Regions from separate parts of the Shewanella sp. SM69 genome, predicted to be linked through region 2. Evidence: riboswitches for the same ligand, from Rfam matches in the RefSeq annotation. Region 2 holds a riboswitch; the other holds the start of a gene.
What was found. A riboswitch is a leader RNA that binds a small molecule or an ion and turns the genes downstream of it on or off. The one in region 2 is predicted to bind thiamine pyrophosphate.
Positions count from the first base shown of each region.

Region 1: another riboswitch for thiamine pyrophosphate. It lies ahead of L5M37_RS01200 (TonB-dependent receptor); the one in region 2 lies ahead of thiC (phosphomethylpyrimidine synthase ThiC).

Region 1 is NZ_JAKKRV010000001.1:245,655-255,627, reverse strand. It holds gene L5M37_RS01220 (YcfL family protein) at 138-533, shown strand; gene deoD (purine-nucleoside phosphorylase) at 834-1,538, shown strand; gene tsgA (MFS transporter TsgA) at 1,589-2,764, shown strand; gene L5M37_RS01205 (Crp/Fnr family transcriptional regulator) at 2,832-3,512, opposite strand; TPP riboswitch at 3,710-3,848, shown strand; gene L5M37_RS01200 (TonB-dependent receptor) at 3,903-6,122, shown strand; gene L5M37_RS01195 (hypothetical protein) at 6,220-6,480, shown strand; gene pnuC (nicotinamide riboside transporter PnuC) at 6,527-7,180, shown strand; gene L5M37_RS01185 (phosphotransferase) at 7,180-8,292, shown strand; gene L5M37_RS01180 (DUF6279 family lipoprotein) at 8,486-9,343, shown strand; gene L5M37_RS01175 (DoxX family protein) at 9,424-9,973, shown strand, end outside.
Region 2 is NZ_JAKKRV010000002.1:228,268-238,240, forward strand. It holds gene L5M37_RS04385 (HesA/MoeB/ThiF family protein) at 1-912, opposite strand; gene L5M37_RS04390 (bifunctional hydroxymethylpyrimidine kinase/phosphomethylpyrimidine kinase) at 905-2,842, opposite strand; gene thiC (phosphomethylpyrimidine synthase ThiC) at 2,845-4,968, opposite strand; TPP riboswitch at 5,170-5,268, opposite strand; gene L5M37_RS04400 (hypothetical protein) at 5,436-6,794, opposite strand; gene trhA (PAQR family membrane homeostasis protein TrhA) at 7,289-7,972, shown strand; gene L5M37_RS04410 (tRNA-uridine aminocarboxypropyltransferase) at 8,135-8,698, opposite strand; gene L5M37_RS04415 (NUDIX hydrolase) at 8,888-9,418, opposite strand; partial or broken gene L5M37_RS04420 (tRNA (adenine(22)-N(1))-methyltransferase) at 9,704-9,973, opposite strand, start outside.

The DNA.
Region 1 (9,973 bases), on a different contig from region 2:
GATTCACTATTTTAGATTGAGAATGCTTTATTTAACCTATGTTATTAAGCATGAGTTCAGCACTGTTCGATTAGTTTGTCGTTTAATGGGAAATGATGCGCTAGCTGCGTATTTTGTGGCGTGACTAGGAGAAATATATGAAACAAGTTTATACAGGGTTATTACTGGCCGCAGCGCTTACCTTAGGTGCTTGTGCCTCACATACCGCAGGGATTTCAGTGAGTTCACTGGGTGAAACCCGCGTCGATAATTCCAGCTTTGCCCGAGATATTGCGGTACAGAGTGTGGATGCACGCCGAGTCGGTGATTTAGTGCAGGGCTCAGCGTTGATTGTTAGCAAATCCTCTTCCGATATGCGTGTGCAATATAAATTCACTTGGTACGATGCCAGCGGCTTTACTATCGAAGATGAAGCGACCAGCTGGAAATCGGTGAAATTACACGGTAAACAGCAATTGCAAGTCGGCGCTGTTGCACCTAATGCCCAAGTGGTTAAATTTGATGTATACGTGCGTGAAACCTTTTCAAACTAAGCTTGAGTTTGCTTCTGTTTAGTTTATTCCGTGTTTAATTGATTTTTTGATATTAAACCCGTTCTAAAATGGCTTACTTCTTTTAAGGAGTAAGCCTTTTTATTCGTTTTACATCAACTTTCAATGACCTTAAGGTCACTCAAATGTTATTAGCTTTCGTCTTTTTGACATTGAAAGTTGCGATAAATTACCCATTTTTAAGCAAAAAGGTTTACGGCAAGGTGAAATCCGGACTTTAGTCCTAAATACATTCAGTGATTGAGCACTACTATCAGCATATTACCACATGAGGATAGAAAGATGACTGCTCATATTAATGCTCAACCTACTGATTTTGCTGAAACTGTTATTATGCCGGGTGATCCACTCCGTGCTAAATATATCGCTGAAACCTATCTCACCGATGCCGTAGAAGTCACGAATGTTCGCAATATGCTTGGTTACACGGGCTTTTACCAAGGACAGCGCATTTCCGTTATGGGTCATGGTATGGGTATTTCATCTATGGTGCTCTATGGCCATGAGCTGATTAATTATTTTGGCGTGAAACGCATTATTCGTATTGGCAGTTTAGGTGCAACACAAAAACATGTACAAATGCGAGATGTCATTTTAGCCCAAGCCGCAGGCACGGATTCAGCTACTAACGCTAAGCGTAGTAGCGGCTACCAAATGGCAACTTCTGCGACCTTTTCTTTATTGCATAAAGCCTATACAACAGCGAATGAGAAAGGCATTAGTGTAAAAGTTGGCAATATCTTTAGTGGTGATCTTTATTACGATCCCGATGAAGATATGATCCCTGCACTTGAACGTTTTGGGGTATTAGGTATTGATATGGAAGTGGCGGGGCTTTATGGATTGTCACACCAACAAGGTATCGAATCATTAGCCATTTTAACGGTATCGGATCATTGTTTAACCGGTGAAGAAACAACGGCCGAAGAACGCCAACTCTCTTTTAATAATATGATCGAGCTCGCGTTAGAAACCGCCCTCAATTAGGTTTAAAGCCATCCTTTGAACCCTTAGCATTTCACTTATGGAATGACATAATGAATAATAAAATTACTTTAACAGCCATCAGTTTTCTCGCCAATTTTATTATGGCGGGCTTTGCGACCCAATTTGGGATGTTGATTGAACCCATAGCTGAGAAATTTGCCGCTAATGTTAACGAAGTTGCATCAATCTTTTCATTGCTCAATGGTGGTGCACTCGCGGGGACGATTGCAGCATTTTTCTTTATTGAAAAAATGGGTATCAAAAGAATGACCTTGATAAGTTACAGTCTGGTTGCTCTTTCTGCTCTGGCTTTACATCTAACCAGTTCCCTACAAGTTGTGATGGTAGCAATGACCTTAATTGGTTTTTGTGGCGGTATCGGTCTATGTATTGCTGGTACGATTGTGGTGTCTGTGTGGCAAGAGAAATTACAAAGCACAATGTTAGTGGTGCAAGATGCAACGTTTAATATTGCAGGCGTTATTTTTCCATTGATAACGACTTATGCATTAACAAATTCATTATCATGGAGTTATAGCTATTTAGCCGTAGGTTTAGTGGCGTTCGGTACAGTCATTATTACCTTGTTCACTCATTTCTCTATTTGCGAGCAATCGTCTACAACACAAGAGAAACAACAGTCTGAATGGAATCTCGGTATTATTAGTGGAGGTATTGGTTTATTTTTAGGAATGCTGGCTTTATATACTTTTTTAACTTGGGCACCTTTATTTGTAAAACAAAAATTTGATATTCCGTTTGAAGATGCCGGTAATATTATTACCCAGTATTGGTCCGCTGCGCTAATTGGGGCGTTAATTTCGACTGTGATTGTGACTCGTGTAAAAATTCACCATTTCTTAGTCGGTATTATTGCTTTAGCTATGGTGATCACCGCTGCCATTGTCAGTACCAATAATCTTAATTGGATAGCTTATTTAACCTATGGCTATGGTTTTGTGTGTGCCGCGCTTTATAATGCATTTATTGCTTATGGCGTGTCTTTTGTAAAAAAAGCTAGCAGCAAAAATGTGTCATATATTCTTATTAGCGGAAGTGCAGGGGCGATGTTTAGCCCAGCCATCAGTTCTTTCTTTGAACGTATTATCGGATTACAAACTGTGATGTATGTGATTCCTTTGCTTTACGCAGCGATATTTATGCTATTGATCGTTTCAAGTCGGATGAAATCGGCTATGGAACAACACTCGCCATCGGTAAGTTAATTTACCTGTTCATCTATCCCACACTCGGTTGTTAAATTAAGTCGAGTGTGGGTTATGTTGAAAGCGGTTATATACCTGCTTCAACAAATTTCTTGAGTGCGTTGAGATCACAAATCCGAATGCCATCTTTTTTCCGCTCAATTAAGCCTCGTTCCTCAAGATTTTGTAGCGCCCGACGGTAGACTCGGTCGGTAGTGCCAAATCGTTCAGCCTCTAAATAGCGTTTACTAAAGCCATCTACGGGCAAGTCATTTAAGTATTCATGGTAAATATCAAATGCCACGTTATAACTGATGGGATAGAGCAGTCGCCGAGTAAAAATATCCACTGTGTCTTGGTAGTCAATCGCAATTGCACTAGCAAAAAATAGCGCGAGTTGAGGGTGTTGACCGAGGCAATGTTGCAGTTTTTCAGCGCTAATCAACATGATTTCTAAGGGTTCACTGGCAATAATGTCTAGTTGACAGTGGTACTGGGTGAAGAACTCCATTTCGCCAAACAGCTGTGAATCACAATCAATAGTACCTAATTGAAAACACCGACCATTTCTCGCGGTATGGCCGAGTGATACGCGACCTTGCTTCACCAATACAAGTGATGCCATCGCTTCCCCCTGCGTCATGAGGTGAGCGCCTTTTTTGAGCATTTTTATTTCGCTGATACAGCTAAGTACAACCGCTTCAATAAGTGGATAGTCTTGCTCCCATCGCTGGCTATAACGTCCTTTCGATAAAGGTTTTAGCTGCATCGACTATTGTCCTCTTACTGTGTTCGAAATTGCGACCTTCTATAGCATTATCATGATAGGCGGTCAAATGGACGAAAGGATTTAGGCGGCTAATAAAGATATTTTCATCATACGAACTGAAGGGCAGTGGTTTTCGCGACATTTAATTGAATCGCAGAGATAAGAGTGCCCACTTTTTATTTCCGTCATGTATACTAGGCGCCGCCAAGGGGTGTTTGTTGTGCATTAATGTTACTCTGATTTTAACGTTAACGGCTGCAAACTGAGATGTCATCTGACGAACCCTTAGAACCTGATCCGGCTAATACCGGCGTAGGAATGGGCCAATCAACAGCACACTTCTGAATCGCTTATTCGTTGCCGGATCTCAAACATTATATTTGAGGTCCTATGTCAAACCGTAAAACGTCAAACCATCAATCTCCATTTTCAACCGTATCGCCAAGCTTATTTTTAGCCCGAGCGCCGCTGGCGTTAGCCATCGCCGCAGCGCTGAGCACCCCTGTTTTTGCACAAACCGACGCTATTGACAGACCCGATCCCAGCCCTGAGATGGAAGTCATGGTGGTGACGGCGGATTTTCGCAGCTCAAGTTTAGAAAAAATGCCTTCAAGCATTACCGTTATCGACAGTCAAAAAATTCAGGATGAAAGTGCGCAACACTTTGAAGATCTGCTTAATTCTATCGCCAATTTTAACTGGTCAGGTGGAAGCTCTCGGCCGAAATATTTTCAAATTCGCGGTGTAGGGGAACAGGAACAATACCAAGGCGCACCTAATTCTTCCGTGGGTTACATCATAGATGATATCGATTTATCCGGTATTGGTATGGTGTCGAGCATGTACGATCTACAGCAGGTCGAAGTGCTTCGTGGACCGCAGGGGACGCGTTACGGCGCGAATGCCTTAGCGGGACTGATTTATCTGAAGAGTAACGATCCAACTGATGTGTTTGAGCATGGCGGCGAAGTGTCGTTAGGCGATGATGATTTACGCACTTTTAGCGGTTTCAGTTCTGGCCCATTAACGGATTCTGGCAAGCTGCTTTATCGTGTGTCAATGCAGCAACATCAGCAAAATGGTTACCACGATAACCTGTATTTAGGCCGTGATGATACCAATGGTCGCGATGAATTCAGCGGCCGCGCTAAGCTGCGCTGGTATGCGACAGATGATTTGCAGTTTGATTTAACTGTGCTGCATGCCGATTTTGATAATGGCTATGATGTGTGGAGTTTAACTAATTCACCAACTCAGACAACATCGGATCAACCGGGTGTTGATAGCCAACGCACCACAGGCGCGGGTTTTAAAGCGACCTATTCTGGCGCAGAAAACTTCGAATTAACTTCGTTAACCTCTTTTGCGAATACCGATCACCATTACAGTTACGATGGCGATTGGGCTAACTCAGAATATTGGGCCTCTAAGCAATGCAATGATGACAATGGCAATCTGGCGCCGTGTCAATACGATTATTTTTGGGATAAAACGGGTCAGCGTAAAACCGCGTCGCAAGAGTTTCGCCTAAGTTCTACCGAGCAGGGCCGTATTTTTGCAGAGAGTACTGATTGGTTGCTTGGTGTGTATGCCATGAATCTGAAAGAAGATAACCAATTGTATTCTGAATACAATGCTTCGCCGGATGAAGTCTTAGACTCAGAGTATGAAGCGACAAATTATGCGCTGTTTGGCCAGCTTGATACGGATTTGGGCTCAAATTATGCTTTATCTGTGGGTCTACGTTTAGAGCGTCGCAACAGCCATTACTCTGATACGAATAACGATAATTTCGACCCGAGCGAAACCATGTGGGGCGGTCATATTGCTGTGAGTAAAGTGCTGAACGACTCACACAATGCTTATGTCCGAGTTGCACGCGGTTACAAGGCGGGCGGTTTCAACATGACTTTGCCCGTCGAGTTGAACGATAAAAAAGAGTTTAATACTGAGACGCTCTATAACTATGAAATCGGCCTTAAATCCCATTGGTTAGCGGGACTTATCGATACTAATTTGGCGCTGTTCTATATGGACAGACAAGATCAACAGGTGGCTGCATCACAGCAAGATCCCGATAAACCACAGCGTTTTATCTTGTTCACTGAAAATGCAGGCAGTTCGAATAACTATGGCGCTGAGTTAGATGCAACCTGGTATGCCACGGATAATCTGCAAATTTACTCAAGCTTAGGTTGGTTAGAAACGGCCTACGGTGACTACCAGTATCAGGACAAATATGGCACTGAGGTGGATTTAACTGGCCGCGATCTAGCCCATTCTCCACATGTTACCTACAGCCTTGGCGGGACTTATCGTGCCAATTCGGGTTGGTTTGCTAACCTGAATCTTAGCGGTAAGAGTGAATTCTATTATTCAGACAGCAATGAATCCCGCTCTGAACCCTACACTATCGTCAATGCCCGTGTAGGTTATGAGTCGAGCGCATGGTCGGCATATTTATGGGGACGCAATCTGTTTAATGAAGAATACGGTGTGCGTGGCTTCTATTTTGGCAATGAGCCAGATAACGGTTGGGCGGAAAAGCAATATATTCGTTACGGCGACCCGCGTCAGATTGGCGTAACCTTTAACGTTAAGTTTATGTAATAGCTCATTTTAAAGTGAGCATAATCATTTAAGTGTTAACTGAACTGTAGCCCAGTATTTGGGCTACAGCCTTACTTCAGAATATCAAGGAATTAAAATGAAACTGACCGCAGAAATTAGCATGTATCCCTTTAATGAAAATTACCTCGATCCTATCAAGTGGTTTATTGGCCGCGTGGATAGCTATCCCAATATCGAGCGCGTGACTAATGCGATGGCAACTCAAGTGTGCGGCGATTATTTAGATGTGATGACTATGCTGGCGACCGAGATGCAAGCGGCCCATGAGAAGTGGGGCAAGGCGGTATTTGTGTGTAAGTTTATCGGTGGTGAGCTGAATTTAGCTCACAGCGAATAATGATTGACCGCCATGTAAGCGACAAATAGGCAATGAGAACAACACTATGACAGATTTATGGTTAACCTTGGTCGAGAGCGTTAATACGGCCTTTGGTGAAGTCCATGTGATGACCGTATGGGAAGCCCTCGCGGTATTGTTGGCGATGGCATATTTACTACTGGCGATGAAGGCGAGCGTCTGGTGCTGGGCGGCGGCCTTTGCCAGTACCGCTATTTACACTGTGTTGTTTTGGAAGGTGTCGCTACTGATGGAGTCTGTGCTTAACGTCTATTACATGGCGATGGCGCTCTATGGATATTGGCTCTGGACCCAAGGTGGTGATAAGCATCAAGGCGTAAAAGTGACCACTTGGCCATTGAAAACCCATTTAAAGTTGATCGCAGCGACGGGTGTGATTTCGCTTTTGGTTGGTCACGGTATGGCGACGTATACCCAAGCCGCATTCCCGTATCTAGATGCGGCGACAACCTGTTTCGCCGTGATGACGACTTATTTAGTGGCAAAAAAGGTACTTGAGAATTGGCTTTATTGGGTGGTTATCGACATAGTGTCGATTTACCTTTATCTCAGCAAAGGCTTGATGCTGACATCCTTGTTATTCGTGCTTTATGTGGGTCTGGCGGTCGTGGGGTATTTCCTGTGGCGAACCGCGTTAGCCGATGCCCGTGAAGCTAATACCTTGAAGTTACTCAGTTAATGCTCGATATAAACGCCTCGATGCAACGCTCAGCAGGCGAGCCATTCAAAGCACTTTACCCCATACTCAAAAGTGCTGGGCTAGTTAACGTGTTAAGTATTCATGAGCTTGCGGGCGGCTTAAGTAATCACAACTATAAAATCACTACGCCCACAGGCAGTTATGTGCTGCGGGTGAATGCGGATGCGGCGGACAGTTTTTGCAACCGCCAGCAGGAGCGTTTTTACTGGCAGCAATTGGCTCAAGCTAAACTTGCTCCTGAACTGTTGTGGGTGAGTGAAGATGAGCGTTATTACCTCAGTGATTTTATTGAAAGTGATTATATTGAAAGTGACGATATTGAAAACGAGGTCTTAATCCACTGGCCAGCGTTAGAGCGCCAAACGAGTGCTGCTGATTTTGTGCTGGGGCAATCGACGTTTAACTATTCACAGTTTCCGGCAGCAGAACAAGAAACGCACCCTAACCAAGCCCATTGTTTGCTATTGGCGTTATTGCTGCAATTACGCGATCTGCCTACAGGGCCTTATGCTATTAGTATCACTGAGCAGTGGCAGGAATATCACCAGCAAATGCTTGCCTATCAGGCTTCTGCAACATTTAGTGAGCCAGTATTAAGGCGAGCTGTGCTATTGAAGCAGGGTAGTGATATTGGTTATAGCAATACTCACGATTGGAATGAGCGGGTGGCTAAGCTGCTTGCAATTCAAATCGAAATCAAACATTGGTGTGATGAGTTAGCAGCCTGCATAATCAAGCCGCAGTTTTGCCATCGCGATCTTAATCCCCATAATTTGTTACTCAAAAGTAACCGCTTGTGTTGTATCGATTTTGAATATGCGACGGCGTCGCATCCACTGTGTGAGTTAGCTGTAGTGTTAGCGACCCATGCGTTAACGCCCTATCAGCAAAGTGTGTTGGTGAAACAGTATCTGAGTGGACATCCTTATGTTACTGCACAAGCAGTAACTGCAGTGCCTGCCGCTATTGACATGTATTGGGTATTTGCTTGTTACTGGGCATTATTGATGGCAGCGCAAACAGAACCCAGTCGTAGCGCCGACTACCTTGCTTGGTTTGATTGCTTCTGGCCGCTGATCACCCCCAAATAGTCATTATTGCGTGTGCTTAGTTTCCATCTGATGATAATGGTTCATTCCCTTATGGCATTGACCGCGCGATTGGTGGGACATGTGGGTAGAACATACTGAAAACCTTTATTAGACAAACTTGTTTGATATAAAAAGCAACTTTATATAGTCTCAAGCGTCTTATTAGCAACAATTCTAGGATGGATTATTCAGTATGAAAAAAGGCGTGATGCTACTTGTGTGTCTCTTAGGCTTAAGCGCCTGCTCTACTAAATTCAGTTACCATTTCCTCGACTGGGCCATCGGCTGGGAGCAAGAGGATTATGTTACCTTAGATAAATCTCAGCAAAAGGCATTCGATGCCCTCATTGAAAAATTTGTCATTTGGCACCAATCCAAAGAGTTAGCTCATTATGTGGTGCAATTGACCGAAGTCGAAGGCCTCATAAAAACCAATACGTTAACGCCAGTGCTATGGGCAGATCATGTGAATATTGCTAAGCGGCATTGGTTTCGATTGTTTGAGTTCGCCTTGCCCGAGCTTCTACCTATCATAATGTCTTTGTCCGATGAACAGGTGAAGCAGATTCTCACAAAATTACGGGAGGAAGAGCAGGAGCTCGTTAAAGAATTTGCGGGTAAAACCCCTGAACAGTTACAAAAAGATGCCGATGAAAACCTTCAAACCCAATTTGATGATTGGCTTGGAAGTGTAACTGCGGAGCAAAAAGTGCTTATTCACCAATATAATCAACAGCGTTTATCCACCTTAGATATGTGGCTTGAGTACAGGCACGAATGGTTACGCCAGTTTGAGGTTGCACTGGGTCAGCGCGCTGATAAAGCATTATTAACCGAGCGTTTGACCTTGCTGATGACGCAGCCCGATGAGCTTAAGTCAGAGCAACATAAAGTGTTTTTACGTAAAAATACTGAGGCATTTGGGACTTTGCTGTTGGCGATGAATGCGAGCTTATCGGAGCAGCAGTCTAAGCATTTTTATAAAAAGTTAGGTGGACTCATTCAAGATCTCAAGGAACTGAATCAGGAAGCGATTGAAAAAGAAGCCTAGGCCATGAAAGATTTATTGCCTTGCTAGGGTCTATTCCTGCAAGCCAATAAATCAGCCTACTAACTACTAATAGAGACCTTATGCCACTCGTATCCCTTTATCAGAAACTGCTCAATATGAGCCGCTATTTCGAAGGCTTAGCGCCATTAGCCCTTAGGATTTACCTTGCACCTGTGTTAATGCAGGCAGGCTATAACAAGCTCGCTCACTTTGAAGATACGGTTGCTTGGTTTGCCAATCCCGATTGGGGCTTAGGTCTGCCAATGCCGGCGTTAATGGCAGGACTGGCGGCGGGAACTGAGTTCTTTGGCGCTATCTTGTTACTGCTTGGGCTCGCGACGCGACTGATTTCAATCCCTTTAATGGTCACTATGTTGGTCGCCGCATTGACTGTGCATTGGCCAAATGGTTGGTTAGCGATTGCCGATGGTACTTCTTGGCTTGCGAATGACAGAGTGCTTGAGGCAGGGGATAAACTGATAAAAGCCAAAGAGTTATTGCAGGAGCACGGTAACTATGACTGGCTGACCAGTTCAGGTAATTTTGCTGTGCTTAATAATGGTATTGAGTTTGCGATCACCTATTTTATTATGTTGTTGGCGCTTTTTACCTTAGGCGGTGGTCGTTACA
Region 2 (9,973 bases):
TTATAGTTTGCTGAGCTTATCGGATGATGAACGAACCTCTTTTGGACCACATACGTCACAATGGGGATCCCGCGTTAATGTCGCCGCTGTCCATGAAAGTGATTTAGCGTCGAAGCGCCAAAAACCTCCCAACAAGGCACTTTTAGGTTCATCACAACTATCCACATTCAACAAGAGTTGCATGGCCACCAAAGATTGCATTGACGCCATGACGCCTACGCTCGGCCCGAGTACGCCTTGGGTACTGCAGCTCTGCGACACTCTCGTTTGTGCGGGGAAAATACAGTGATAACAACCACCATAGGGGAACCGCATTTGGTCGACTGCAAACAATTGACCGCTAAATGCTGCGATTGACGCACTGACTAAAGGCAAAGCCGCTTCGATACAGCTGTGATTAATGGCTTGGCGAGTCGCGAAGTTATCGGTGCAGTCAAGCACAAGTACTCTTTTACCTTGTTGTTTTAATTGTAAAACCTCAGCGAAGTGATGGGCTGATGTCGCAGCACTAAATACTGTTTCATAGGCAGTAACAGTGCAATGCGGTGCTATGCCATTGAGCTTTTGCTTGGCAACTCGCGCCTTATTGAGTCCAATATCGGCATCGTTGAATAACAATTGTCTTGGCAGATTTGATACTTCAACCTTATCCATATCGATTAAGGTCAAGCGACCAATACCTGCACAGGCCAGATATTGCGCCGCCAATTGCCCTAAACCGCCAAGACCGATAATAGCGACACCAGCGTCGGCCAGTTGTAATTGCCCAGCCTCACCCACTTCTGGCAATAAGACTTGCCGAGAATAACGGATGAAATCGGCATCACTGAGTGCATGGCCGCAGTGTTCATTGTCGCTGTGTATATGACCGCAAAGAACCTCTGCGTGAGCAAGCAGTGGGTTTTTACTCATGCTTAGCACCCAACTCATGGTTTACAGCCAGTTCTTCAGACAAGCTACATTGCTCCCAAGCTTGGCTCAGCTCTGCAAACGCAGCTAACGGATCCTTAGCTTTCGTTATTGCGCGCACTACAGCAATATTGCCAACCCCTGTGGCTTTCACCTTTGCCAGATTTGTTAAGTCAATACCGCCAATGGCGACCAAGGGATAATGATCTTGGAGTAACGCCACATAGTGTTTAAGTTTTGCGAGCCCTTGGGGCGCCGAAGGCATTTGCTTCGTCGTGGTTGGGAATATATGCCCAAGCGCTATGTAGGATGGCGAGTATTGGTGCGCCAATAGCAACTCGAAATAACTGTGGCTCGATATGCCTAGCGCGAGCCCCGCGGCTTGAATGGCCGCTAAGTCGGTAACGGCGAGATCTTCTTGGCCTAAATGTACCCCAAAGGCATGGTATTTTATCGCTAACTGCCAGTGATCATTGATAAAAAGCTGCGCATTAAAATGCTTACCTAAGGCAATGGCCGTTTGAATTTGTGCTTCTAATTCGGAGCCAATTAACTCAGGTTCGCCTGACTCACATCTACTTAGCGCAGATTTACCTAAATCAGATTCGGCTAACTCTGCAGTAGTTAACTCGCTGATGTCGGTTTTTATCCGTAACTGCACGGTTTTAACGCCCGCAGCTAACAAACCCTCCAGCATGGTTAAGTCACTCACCACAGGGTAAACACCAAGATCGGCATCGAGCACTTTAAAACCGTGGGATAAAATATTTTGAGGTGGCGTCGAGGCTATTCTTACCTGAGAGGTAGCCTGATCTGTTGCAGATAAAACTGTTGCAACTAAATCACACCTAACATCAAGATGTTGATTGAGGTGATGACTAATAAAATTGCCATCACACAGATTTATCTTGGCATAGCGGGACACATCATTAGGCCAACCCGTTCGGGCCAACGGCCCTGGACCTTGCCCTAAACCAATCGCCGCGCTTAAGCCTTGACTCACATAGGCTTTCGCAACCACCACCGCATCTTGCAATACAAAACCTTGCGCTAACACAGCGGCAATGGCCGATGACAAAGTACAGCCGCTACCATGGTTATGACGGGTATTAACCCGCTGGCAGGCTAACCAGAAACGCCCATTTTGATGTAGTTTAGAGCTTGCGCGCACTTGACGACAAACTAGATAATCCTCGGCAAGCGCAAGGTCCCAGCCGTTGCTATCAAGAGCGATAACATGAACATTAGCCTGAGTTTGAGCATAAGTGCTAGCGTGAGTTTGAGCATGAGTATCAGCAAGAATGTCAGTGCTGCCAAAGCTTACATCGCCCCCTTTGGCGAGCACACTGCAATCAAGACTCTGGGATAAAGCCAGTGCAGCAGCAGCGAATTGCGCTTTCGTTGAAACATCACTGTGAGTTAATCGCCCAAGTTCAAGCACATTGGGCGTGATAAGTTCGATTAAACCTTTGAAAGGCTTAAAATCTAAGGCTGATTTGGCCGCACTTTTTATATCCTGACAGTTATCTACTGCTAATGCATCGCCACAACTGGCGACCATCACAGGATCGACAATCACAGGCACAGATGGATAGTGGATTTTAAAACTCGCGATCCAATCTGCCAGCAATGCCACTTGAGTTTGATCTGCCAGTAAGCCGATTTTAATTGCTTTGGGTGGTAAGTCGGAAAGTAAAGTCGTCAGCTGAGCCATTAACATCGCCGCTGATACGGGCTCAACTAAAGTGACCGCCACAGAGCTTTGCGCCGTCACTGTGGTGATCACGCTGCAACCGTGGCAGCCCAAATCCTGAATCGTGGCCAAGTCCGCCTGAATACCGGCACCGCCGCCGCTGTCTGAACCGGCTATAGTCCAGACAAACGCGGGGTACTCGGTATTCATGGGCAATTTCCCCCCATGAATACCCAGCATCATTAGGCTTCCTCAGCTTCGGCGACGAGCTTGTCTTTCACGTGATAGATCTCGGCGCCCGAAGCAGCAAATTGTGCCGATTTTAGCGCCATAGCCGCTTCCAACTCCTGCGGCGTCTTGACTGTGACTTGCATGGCTTGGTCATCAGCTTCAACTTGATCCGCCTTCGCTTGTGCCGCCTCTAAGCCAGCGGCATAGGCGCGCACATCTTGGGTGATTTTCATCGAACAAAATTTAGGGCCGCACATAGAGCAAAAATGCGCGACTTTAGCGGATTCCTGCGGTAAGGATTCATCGTGATAAGCACGTGCGGTTTCAGGATCGAGTCCTAAGTTATATTGATCTTCCCAGCGGAATTCGAACCGCGCCTTTGCCAGCGCATTATCACGAATTTGCGCACTCGGATGACCTTTCGCCACATCGGCGGCGTGGGCGGCAATCTTATAAGCAATCAAACCTTGCTTAACATCTTGTTTATTCGGTAATCCTAAGTGTTCTTTTGGCGTGACATAACACAACATAGCGCAGCCGTACCAAGCAATCATGGCCGCGCCTATGCCGGAGGTGAAATGATCATACCCAGGTGCGATATCGGTGATTTGCGGGCCAAGCGTGTAAAACGGCGCCTCATCGCAGTGAGCTAACTGCTTGTCCATGTTCTCTTTAATGAGCTGCATCGGGATATGTCCCGGCCCTTCGATAATGGTTTGCACGTCGTATTCCCACGCGATTTTGACTAGCTCACCTAAGGTTTCAAGCTCTGCAAACTGGGCAGCATCATTAGCGTCGGCAATCGATCCGGGACGCATACCATCACCTAAAGACAGGGATACATCGTAGGCAACGCAAAGTTCACAGATCTCACGAAAATGGCTGTAGAGGAAGTTTTCCTTGTGATGACTCAGGCACCATTTGGCCATAATTGAACCGCCGCGGGAAACGATCCCAGTGACGCGTTTAGCCGTCATCTGCACATAACGCAGCAGCACACCAGCATGAATAGTAAAGTAATCAACACCTTGCTCAGCTTGTTCAATCAAGGTATCGCGGAACACTTCCCAGGTTAAATCTTCTGCCACGCCGTTCACTTTCTCCAGCGCTTGATAAATCGGCACTGTGCCAATGGGCACTGGCGAGTTACGGATGATCCACTCGCGGGTTTCGTGGATATAACGACCTGTGGATAAATCCATTACCGTATCTGCGCCCCAACGGGTAGACCAGACGAGCTTTTCCACTTCTTCCTCGATGGAAGAGGTCACCGCCGAGTTACCGATATTGGCGTTCACTTTCACCAGAAAGTTACGCCCGATGATCATAGGTTCGGCTTCGGGATGGTTAATATTCAGCGGAATAATCGCGCGGCCACGGGCGACTTCAACGCGGACAAATTCGGCGGTAATCGGTTCGCCGACTAAGGCACCAAAAGCTTCGCCCTTGGCTTTACGATTGAGGATTTCATCCTGTACTTCGGCAAGTGCCATGTTCTCGCGGATCGCCACATATTCCATTTCGGGCGTGATAATCCCTTGACGGGCATAGTGTAATTGACTGACTCGTTTACCCTGCAGCGCTCTGCGTGGGCGGACAATGGCACTCGAACCTGCCTCAAAACGCAGATGTTCTAAACCGTCATCGGCGAGTCTTTGTTGGGTAAAGTCTGAGGTCGCGCAGGGTAATTGCTCTGTATCGTTGCGGGCTAGGATCCAGTTTTGTCTTAATTTACTCAGGCCTAGACGCACATTGATATCGGCCTCAGGATCGGAATAAGGTCCGGCGCAATCATACACGCGGATTGGCGGATTTTTTTCCATGATAGGCGCATCATCGGTACCGCCGATAAGCGTGTCAGTCTGCAGGATTTGCCGCATGCCAACGCGAATATCGGCATTGGAACCTTCGAGATAAATCTTTTGTGAATTAGGATGTTGCAGCGGCGCTAACGTATCGATAAAGGCTTGAGCCTGCGCGCGGGTTTCGCGGCGACTCGGCGCCTTAGGCACGATTGATTGACTAGACTCAGCCGATTTATTAGGCACTGTCGATTTATTAGGGATTGTCGATTCTGGTGCTGTGATTTCTATCGCATTGGCAGCTACAGCTGGGTTTGGGTTTGAACTGGACATAAGCAATCTCACGTTAAAAAATGGAGTTGCTTGTCTGGAGAATTGAGTTGTTGATAGCTGGACATGGCAATCAACTTTTGTGGCCAACACTGGCTTCAAAAATTGAGTTACCCTGCTCAATAACGATTAAATCTAAACATTAAGGCTTAAAACACTGCTGAGTAAACAGGTGTTCAAGCCGTCTATTTTAGCGATTTAATGTGTGTTATTACGCTTGTTTCCTTCGCAGGTTTTAACCTGATCAGGTTCAACGGATCCCGAATAAACGGTCTCAGCCAAGAGGCACTCCGACAAGATGAGTGGGCAGTATAGACAGAAGCGGCAGCAACAAACAAGGAAAAAAGCAATTAAAAACCTTAACCACCAATCCAAAATAAAGATTCATAATTAATTGTTTTTAATTGATTAAATAAAATTAAACTAAAAAATCCATAATTAGCATGAAAATAAATCATAAAAGAAAGTCACTATTTATGGGGTTTGAGCATCATTTTGTTTAATCGAGATTGAATGGCATCATCAATAGCTTGATTGATTTTTTTGCCACTGCAGTCAAATGGGAAGCCTAAATTTTCGGCGTAAGGATTAACTTGAGTGCCGACTTGTACCACGCGATAACACGTATCACCTTTACGCACAATACGATTTGGATCTAAGGGTAAATCTAGGCTCGTTGTGCCACCGAAATCATCGGCGTTAGGGACAAATAGCACCTCCATCTCTGGGCTCATTTCACTCATATTCGATTTCCGGGTGAACTTATCGGCCTGTTCAATGACGAGATCATCGAGCGCTTGCTCGCGCTGACGTTCAAAATATTGCTGGGTGAATAAACTCATGCTTGAGCTTGTCGCTATTGTGCTCTCACCTTCTGCTGTGGGCGAGCTCTTAGCGCCAATCTGCGGCTTTAATTCTGAGGCATCCAACGTATTCGTTGGTTTTGTTGCCATCGTTTCAGTGGGTTGTTCATCACTTGGGGCAATTGATTGAGTTTTCTTTGATTGAGATTGGCTCGATTGAGTGATGTTCGGTTTAACCGTATCTGGGTTCACTTTTTCCGACTCTACTTTTTCAGAGACGGCCTTTTCGGGTGCTATTGTTTCAGGCATGACCTTTTCAAGTATTGGCAGAGGCTTCACTTGAGTTTGAGGTGTGGGAACAATTGTAGGCGTAACAGAACTTGTCGCTTCAGTCTTATCCTCGGCCTTGATCTCAGTTTCGGACTCTGAGGTTTCGGCTTTCTCTACCGCGGGAGCATAAATAAAGTAAGCCTTGATCGCTGCCACTTTAGGGCCACGGCTTTCTATTTCCTTCAATCCAAAGGGATTTAACTGCGGGCGCCACAAAATGCAGATAAGTAAAAATAAACACACATGCACTAAGATCACAAAAAATAACAGACTTAATCCTTTGAAATATGGCTGACGAGTATGTAACCCCAATCCTTGAGCACGGGTTTGTATTGTCCTAGACAGTTCAAGTTTGGATTCAGATTCAGCAACCAATTTATCTTGATCTTGATGTTCAGCATGGATTTCTTGCAGTACCAAATCTTGAGCCTGCTCATGATATATAGCTTGGGTGTCATGTTCAGTGACTAAAAGGCCTGCACCGCGATTGAACGCTGACGGCTCGGCAGCAGTGGTAAAAAAAGGCGTTTGAGCAGTATCCAGATCACCGAGGTGATGATCAAATGCAATAAAAGTCTCGCCTTCTGGCGATGTGCCCGAAAAAAGCAAAGCACTATCAGTATCATCTCCAATCGCTATTGCTGTAGGAGATACTGTCAATAAAGGCGCGGCCTTGGGTTGATGTTGAAAAGGCAAAATCCATCCTTAGGTTTTGTATAGTATCCATTGATTTCAATGATGCTTAACGTGGAACGATTACACTCAAATCCAATATCAATCCAATATCGGGTTGGTGAATATTGAAAGCGAATTATCTATTGATTGCATTTACTTACGAGTGCTCAACGCAGATTAGAGGAGGCAAACAGAGCAAAGTTCAATGCGAATGCAACCTGCTACAAGCACAGTACTTTACGCCAGTGCTTGATAAGCCACTTGCCAGTTAAGACAAATAAGGCTGGGAATTGGGATCATAATCGCGCTAAATTGAATGTTAAATCTCACGTCTTGAAGCGAATAGCATCATCAATGCGATGCACTGATGGGAGTGCAAGACGGCGTTAAAAATCTAAAAGATGAAAAATAGAAGCCAACCATAAATTTAAGCTTACAAGTGTACGCTTAAATATGGTGATTTATTTTTCTAACTGATAGACTCAGTCATTATCGTTTACGAGTGTGTATCTACCATGTCGAGTCAAAGTGTTACCGAACAGCCAAACACAGTTAAAAACCCGGTAAAATCTGGACCATATAGTATCAAAGAAGAGATCGCTAACAGTGTATCCCATGGCCTAGGTGTCATTGCGGGGATTGTGGCATTGGTGCTCATGCTGCTTAAAGGTCAAGATCACCTAACGCCAATTCAACTTACGGGCGTAACCATTTATGGTGCGAGCATCATAGTGCTTTTCCTATGCTCGACGTTATATCACAGCGTTAGCCATTCAGGCTGGAAACATAAACTGAAGATCGCCGATCACTGCGCTATTTACTGTTTAATTGCAGGAACTTACACACCTTTGATGCTGATAAGCTTACAAGGCACGCAGTCGATAGTGATTTTAACGGCCATTTGGTCGCTTGCAATTGGTGGGATCCTATTTAAGACGTTATTTATTCACAAATTCAAAAAGTTAAGCCTAGTGTTGTATCTCTCTATGGGTTGGCTATGTGTTACTGTGATGGGCGATTTAACGGCGGCGATGTCAGAGGTAGGCTTTAATCTATTAATCTTAGGCGGGTTATTTTACACCTTAGGAGTTGTGTTCTACGTCGGTAAACGCATTCCATTCAACCATGCCATTTGGCATTTGTTTGTGCTCGGCGGTGCCATGAGTCACTTTCTGTGTATATATCTGACTGTTATTTAAATGACTATGATTTAACTGATGGTAATATAACTGGCTCTGATTTAAATGACTGTGACTTAACAGATGGTGATTCAGCTGACGGTGATTTATCTATGGGTCAAAGCTAAAAGTCGTTAATTATCTATTCATGCACTTCCTCGAACACTCTCTCAAACACTGCAATCAAGTACGGCTATTCAATTCAGTAAACAGCGACGCTAATAGCGTCGCTTGTTCTGCTCTGCCACACTGGCGCCAAAGCGCAATAATGCATTCTACAGTGCACAAGCCCCCTTCTTGCTGATTACGCCGCAATATAAAGGCGGATTCAGGCATAAGTGGCGGCAAACTGACTCGTGCAGCCGTTTTAAGATAGGGGCTCTGGCGCAGCATCTTACGCGCCTCCTGCCAAGTCGCATCTAAAATCACCACTTGGCTCGGCATTCGTTGTGCTGCTATGAGTGTGGATTGCGCAGGCACTAACAAGGCTTGTGCGTTCGAGAGCGATGGCTCAGCTAAATTCGTCTCTAAGGGGTTAATATCAGTGGGCATAGCAAACTCAGTATCACTTGCAGGAAACAACAGCTTGGCTTGCTGGGATGCCAACATAGCCACTAAATCGTTATCAGGTGCCGTTCTCGACCAGACGATGCTTTTCACCTCTTCAGGGAATGCGGCTAACGCGAGTTGGCCAGTATTCGTTTTGCGGGTTAACTCGCGTTCGTGGGTCAATAAAATAATCTGCATTGTCTTCCCTGCTGCGGCAAAAGAGTGAGAAATTGTCTTAAACATCCACTGAGTCAGGCACAGACTCGAAGCACATCCACTTAAAAAATCAGGTTAAAATAACGGCGTTCAATCGCCAATAAACCAAGAAAACTAAGTTTGACATGAAATAAAATCATAGTTTAAAGTTATGATTTAAAATGATAAAACTTAAAAAAATTCCAACACTATCTTTTTTAGCAAAAAAGTTTCACGCTCTATTGATTGGCCTTTATGGGGATGATTACGCTGAATATCTTCATTATGGGCGATTGCTTGATGAATATTGAGCCATTCAGGCCGCATGCCATTTTTAATCTCGTGGGCTTCTAATCGAGTCTCACCTAAACCACGCTCGCCCAAGGTGGTGTCGATACGGCACACATAACAGAATGACTCCATGTGCACCGCGTTCGCCCCCTCACGGTACCAAGGTCGAAACTCTTCATAGCGACCAAAGGGCGCTAACACTTGAATGTCTAAGGCACCGGTTTCTTCCTGTAGCTCGCGGATCAGTCCATCTTCAAGACTCTCGCCATCGTCAATTCCGCCGCCGGGTAAGCTATAGTCGCGGTATTTTTGGGTATAAAGTAGCAAAATATCTTCACCCGATAACACTATCGCGCGGGCAGCTCTGCGATAAAAAACGCGGGCCGTCTGTAGGTTAACCGCAGGATCTTGGGTGGTTCTCAATAAACGCATCGTCGTAGCCATTTGCCGAAAAGGAGTCGCAGCATAAACGAAAATACACCAAATGCAGATCAAAAACTGCCACAGAGGCAATAATCACACTCAGTCCAGTCCGAGTGATTAATAGATTTTAACGATTACAAGATTGATTGTTAACGGTTTATGCTAAAATCGTTTTGCCCATAATATTAACAACGAGATCGCGATGCATCATCTCTTTCGCCTGATCCTCATCTTTGGTGCTCATCTTTGGTTCTCATCTTAGTTCTCAGCGTAATCCCCAAGCGGCAAAAATGCTCAAGAACATTCAAGCTCACTCATACTCACTCAAGAGCTGGGCCAATTGCTGCTGATAGGCGTGAATAATTTCAGGAGTTTGCTTGTGCGCCGGCATGCGTTGGTAATGGCCAATCAGCTGCGACAGGTAGCGTTGTGCTCGCGGCAGGTTTGCTTCATCTAATGTCTGCCACATTAACGACCCCGTAGCAGTGATAGATAGACCATTTGGAGCAGCGATTGTACTGACATGGAGGATTTCGTAGAAACGTTGATTCTCTTCCAATAAGT